One region of the Desulfofalx alkaliphila DSM 12257 genome, then DNA from elsewhere that is predicted to be linked to it. Evidence: riboswitches for the same ligand, from Rfam matches in the RefSeq annotation. Region 1 holds a riboswitch; the other holds the start of a gene.

Region 1 (3,117 bases):
AGCGGCGGTGCCATAGGTGATTTCCTAGTTAGCAGCCCACAAATTAGCTTTGTTAATTTCACCGGCTCAAAAGAGGTGGGCCTAAGAATAAATGAATTGGCTGCCAAATACGTAAAGGGTCAACGGGCTATTAAGCGGGTGGCCTTGGAAATGGGCGGTAAAGATGCTATTCTTGTGGACAGTTCAGCAGATTTAAACGCAGCGGCCACTGCCATTGTTGCATCGGCCTTTGGCTTCCAGGGGCAAAAGTGTTCAGCTTGCTCCAGGGCAGTTGTGCTCAGTGATGTTTATGACCAAGTGGTTGATTTGGTGCTGCAAAAGACCGGTGAGCTGACCGTTGGCCCAGCCACAGAAAACTTCCCCGTTGGCCCGGTGATAGACAAGGCTTCTCTGGAAAGAATTAAGAAATATATAGAAATTGGTAAAAGAGAAGGTGAACTGCTCACCGGGGGAGATACTCTTGAAAGTTTGGGTGGATTTTATGTGCAGCCCACTATTTTCGGCAATGTTTCACCCCAAGCGGTGATTGCCCAGGAGGAAATATTTGGCCCTGTACTGGCCTTTATTAAAGCAGACAGTTTTGACCATGCCTTGGATATTGTTAACAACACTGAATATGGTTTAACCGGCTCAGTCTTTGCTAACGATCGTTTAAAAATCGAAAAAGCAAAGAAAGAGTTTCATGTGGGCAACTTCTACGTTAACCGCAAATGCACCGGTGCCTTGGTAGGGGTGCATCCCTTTGGCGGATTTAAAATGTCAGGCACTGACTCCAAGGCCGGTGGGAGAGATTATCTGCTCCACTTCACCCAACCGAAGTTAATATCAGAAAAGTACTAAAGACAAAAAAAGCCCCAAAAGAAGCTTTTACTTAGGGATTGAAGAAAAACTTTAATGGACAGCTTCAAGCGGGCAATAAAGACCACATAGGAGTTTCTTATTCTCCTGTGTGGTCTTTTTCGTTATGCGTTAGTTGTTTTTCTACCATCAATGGATATAGGGACGGTGATGCAGACAAAGCCTTATTTAATCGCCCGCGGGGTGTTGCCATTGCTCCTGATGGTGCGATATTTATCACTGACACGGGCAACCACGCTATACGAATGATTTATGATGGCAAGGTATATACAGTTGCCGGGAACGGATTTCCCGGGCATGTAGACGGGCAAGTTTTAAAGGCGCAGTTTTAGAACCCAACAGGTATTGTCATTGATAAAGCCGACTATATTTATGTCAGTGACACATTTAGGAGTCCCCTTATGCTCAAAGACGCACCCTCCTAATGGGGCTTTTTTTCCTAATAAACAATTATTCATGAAGGAATATGCTTATTAACATAGAATAGAATAAGGCATTAACCATGTGCTTTTGGAACAAAAAGCATCCCAAAAAAGAACACTGTTATACCAAAATGTAACACTTTCCTGGTATAGCACTAAAAATCCAATTGGATAGCTTGTTTTTATTGGTACGCTTTTTGCTACGTTATTAATATAACTTAATAGTCTCCGAGCCGTCAGATCTAAGGTATTATACTATGATCTTTCGGCCGTTAGGGTTTGATGGGAAACCGTTAAGCCTCCCGTTCGGAAAGGAGTAAAGTAAATACTTGGTGTTTAAAAAGCCAGGATTACATGCTTCTTTGCTGTGATCCTGGCTTTTTATAAACCTAGCCGGAAGCCCGCCGATGATGGCTGTTTAGTAGTTAACTTGGAGGTAATAGTGGTGCAAGAGGTCATTGAAAGAGTCAAATCACATCTTGAAGGTGTAAGGTTACAAAAAATTACAGATGAACAAGAGGTTTTATTAAAAAACAACTATAATTGCAAGCTTTACTTTTTTGAGTACGGTCTTAGTCCAAAGGGTGATTTAGTGATCAGCACATCAAGTCAAAACTATAAAAACCTCCTCTATTATATCGGTTTTGAATGGGAGAAAAAGTCTTTCTTAAAGTTAAAAATAGAAGGCAACGATTCTGTGGCTGTTGTTTTAGATATGGAGAGCAAAAGGGTGAGTGAGTTAGCCAAGAAATTAGGTTTAATAAGGGAATAAAATAGTTTTATTTATAAAGCATAGATTTGTGGCACAATTTAATATGGACTCCGAGCTTGGCAGTTCTAAGGCCTTCGATAAGAAAGCCAAGCCGTTAGGGTTTAATGGGAAACCGTTAGGCCTCCCGCGTGGAAAGGAGTACAGTAGTATTTACTGGTTATAAATAAACCAGGGCGCTGTTTTAACCCTTCCACGGCGCCCTGGTTTTATTGTTAAAAAAGGGGGATGGAGCAGTGAAAGTTGTACCGGTGCAAGAGGCGGTTGGAATGGTTCTCTGTCACGATATTACCCAAATTGTCCCGGGTAAATTTAAAGGCAGGGCATTTAAAAAAGGGCACATTATACAGTTTGAAGATATACCGAAGTTGTTGGATATAGGAAAGCAAAATATATATGTATGGGAAATAAACAATGGGCTGCTGCACGAGGATGACGCAGCGCTGAGAATTGCAAAGGCGGCTGCCGGCAGCGGCATAAGCCTCACGGAACCCAAAGAAGGTAAAGTAAGTTTGCTGGCCGAAGAAAAGGGCCTCCTTAAAGTAAATGTTGATGCCCTATACAGCATTAACGAATTAGAAGAAGTGATGTTTGCAACTTTACATACCAATCAAATAGTTGAAAAAGGTAAGGTGCTGGCAGGCACCAGAATCATTCCCCTGGTTATTGAAGAAGACAAAATATGTAAAATTGAGTCCATATGCCAAACAAACTATCCCCTGGTTGAGGTTAAACCATTTAAGTCATTAAAAGTCGGCGTTGTTACCACCGGCAGCGAAGTATACCACGGGCGGATTAAAGATAAATTTGGCCCTGTGGTTATGAAGAAGATAGAGAGTTGGGGAAGTGTTGTAAGCAGACAAATATTTGTGTCTGACAGCACAGACATGATAGTTGACGCTATAAACCGGTTATTGGGAGAGGGGGTTGAAATGATTACAGTTACCGGAGGCATGTCTGTGGACCCCGATGACGTGACACCTGCAGGTATTCGGGCAGCGGGCGGGCGTATTGTTACATATGGTGCCCCCACCTTGCCCGGGGCTATGTTTATGTTGGCCTATATAG
Region 2 (3,117 bases), on a different contig from region 1:
CAAAAATGGTGAGGTATATTTAAATGGGCATAAATTAGATATTGTTCTGCAAAAAAGTATCCATGAAACTTCCCCTTCTTCCGATCACAGTAAAAAAGGGGGAAACAAGGATGACTAATACTATTAACCATGGGGTCAATGGGGAGAGTTCACAGGAGCAAAGTGTTGATCAATTTAATTACAGTAACCAATTAGCTGCAGTTGCAATTTCAGCCGCCGGAGGAAATGCAAGGGCAGTACAAAATTCAATTCAAGAAAATGCAAATTATCAAAAGGCTGTTTTAAATGCTGAAAATATAAATGGTATTTGCTACTTAGGCAATCAAGTAAATCAAAATGCAAATGCCGAGATCAACCAAAACCAAACAACAAATCAAGAGCAAAGGATCTGCCAATGTGCTGCCCTGGCGTTAGCCTTTTTTGAAGGTTCCCAAGCAGTGGCGCGACAAAGTAATGAACAGGATAATTTTAATAAGCAAAACGGGGAATGTTCTTCCGGTAATACAAACAATAATGATCTTGGCGGGTCTACATCCACACAGTTAGAGGCCAATAACAATGATAATAAACCAAATGATACGATAACGGTATGTAAAGATATTAGAAGTACCGGAGGGACTGCCTCCCTGGATCCGTTCAGGATATTGGTAACCCTAAAACAAAACGGTGAAACCATAGGCATTGAGGCTGATGAAACAGGAAAGGTGAAAATGAATGGAATTGAAGAAGCACAAAATAATTTGGAAAGGCTAAAAGAAAGAGCTGAAAATACAAATTTAAACAGCGCCGTTGACATGTATATTAATATTAATTATAGAGATGAGATTTTAGAAATTCGCTCTGATGAACAAGGAAGAATCTTTATTAATGGAAGGGAAGTTGAAGTAGCTAATTGTTAAATGCTTATAAAGTTGTTATAGCACCCCCTAACTTTTAGGGGGTTTTAGTTTATGTAGTATTACGACCAATGATGTGCATTTAAAGCATAATATATTTTCAATCTACAAATAACTTAAAATCCAAACATTAAAAAACTTATTATTTAAAATCGGGAAAAATAATAGATTAATTCCGACAATACTAAAATAATTGTCGGAATAAGGTGTATACATTATGTTGACTTAGTTGTTATGTAGTTGATAGTATATTTTAACAAAAGCAAATAGTATTAAATTCCGAGTTAGCAACCTAAGGCTATGCTGCTATGGGACCTAACCGCCGGGTATAAGTGGAAACGTTTATGCCTCCCGTTTGGAAAGGAATTTGTGTAGCGTTATTAAATGGCTTGGTTTTCCTTGCGGGAAAAGCAAGCCATTTGCTTTTTCGGAGGTGTATTATTAATTGCAATGCTGGCGTTGTGTATTATATAGTTTTTTAATCCTGCTTACTATGCTTTGTTGTATGGGCTGTGGATCAAATTCTACTCAATTGCAGGAGTTTAGCGATGAAAAATTTATTATGGACACCTTAATACAGATCACTGTTTTTTCTGAAAATGAGCAGCAGGGGAGTAAAGCATTGCAAGATGCGTTTACTGCCTTTGAGCAGATTAATAAGTTAGCTGACAGGTTTACAGATGATCAATCAGACTTAAGTGATGTTAACAAAATTAATCAAAGTGCCGGTATTGGCCCTGTGCAGGTTAGTGATCATACAATAAATATGCTAGAGCGCTCAAAGTATTTTTCTGAAATATCTGACGGTGCCTTTGATGTTTCTATTGCTCCGATAATGGACTTGTGGGGTTTTGGTAGTAATTGGCGTATTCCAAGCCAAGATGAGCTCGACAAAGCCTTAGACCAAGTGGATTACAGGAAAATAGAAATTGATTGTTTAAATGATACTGTTATTTTAACCGAGCCGGGTATGGGCCTGGATTTAGGTGGGGTTGCTAAAGGCTATGCCACAGATCGGGCGGTAATGGCTCTCATAAATAACGGAATAGAGCATGCCTTGATTAATGCCGGAGGAAATATCTACGCCTTGGGCACTAAACCTGATGGATCCCTTTGGCAGGTGGGGGTACAAGACCCTCGCGGTAACGGAATAATTGCCATAATATCTGTCAAGGATAAGGCAGTGGTAACCTCCGGTGACTATCAAAGATACTTTATTCAAGGAGGTGTACGATACCATCATATTTTAGATCCGTCCACCGGCCAACAAGCTAGAGATGTAATACAAGCTACTGTTGTAAATGATTCAGCAACCGATGCAGATATTTTATCTACAGCCATCTTTGTACTGGGTCCGGAGGATGGGGTTAATATTGCCAAAGAAGTGGAAAATACAGAGTTAATTATTATAACTCCGGACAAGCAATTGCTATATACGGACAAATTATCTAATCAATTAGTATTCACAGGAAAAGGCGAATATCATCCTATTGCCAGATAATTATTGAGGAGGGTTAGTTTTTAAAATTTTAATCTAACTAGCTATTTAAATGTCGGAATTGTCACTATTTAATTCATCAAAACCCAAGGTTAATAAAGAAAGGTTGGGAGGAGAACGGTGAAAAAAAACAAGTTATTTAAGAAACTTAGTATTTTTGTATTGATTGGATTTCTCTTATCAACTTTAATCGGTTTTGTTCCACAGCAGACTAAAGAGGCATTAGCCGCCGCACCGGATTTGATTATCACTGGGACAGGCCTAGAGCAGGATGTTATGATATATGCTTCTGATTGGGACAACTACCAGATGGTTGAACGAATTTATTCTTCGAATAACTCTTTTGGTACCCATCGAATCCAGAAAGTAAGAGGGTATGATCTGTTTGAGTTGATAGGGGTAGGCAACCTTAAGACTGACCAAGATTATCTAGTTAAGTTCATTGCGTCTGATAATTTCAGTAGTACAAGATCAGTTAGTAATTTGCTGGATTTATACACATACCCTGATTTTGGAATTGACAGTGAGCAAAGTGTAATGCCCACACTGGGATTCTACAGTGTTGAACTGTTTACTTCATCCCAAGACAGTCTTAGTCCACCAGTTACCTATGCAGACCTTGAACTTTCTACTGACAATGGTGCCCCTCGGTTGTATTTAGGACAGCAAAAGGGGAATATCCACGATCAGAACCATAGCGACTTTGTCAGTAATGTAGTTCGT

The links. A riboswitch is a leader RNA that binds a small molecule or an ion and turns the genes downstream of it on or off. The one in region 1 is predicted to bind molybdenum cofactor.
Region 2: another riboswitch for molybdenum cofactor. It lies ahead of BR02_RS0104705 (FAD:protein FMN transferase); the one in region 1 lies ahead of BR02_RS0101935 (DUF3909 family protein).

Annotation. Positions count from the first base shown of each region.
Region 1 covers NZ_JONT01000002.1:33,823-36,939, forward strand. The annotation lists gene pruA (L-glutamate gamma-semialdehyde dehydrogenase) at 1-840, shown strand, start outside; gene BR02_RS0101930 (hypothetical protein) at 948-1,190, shown strand; molybdenum cofactor riboswitch at 1,495-1,613, shown strand; gene BR02_RS0101935 (DUF3909 family protein) at 1,726-2,052, shown strand; molybdenum cofactor riboswitch at 2,089-2,207, shown strand; gene BR02_RS0101940 (molybdopterin-binding protein) at 2,286-3,117, shown strand, end outside.
Region 2 covers NZ_JONT01000007.1:14,197-17,313, reverse strand. The annotation lists gene BR02_RS0104715 (hypothetical protein) at 1-118, shown strand, start outside; gene BR02_RS0104710 (hypothetical protein) at 111-899, shown strand; molybdenum cofactor riboswitch at 1,162-1,278, shown strand; gene BR02_RS0104705 (FAD:protein FMN transferase) at 1,429-2,397, shown strand; gene BR02_RS14325 (ligand-binding sensor domain-containing protein) at 2,515-3,117, shown strand, end outside.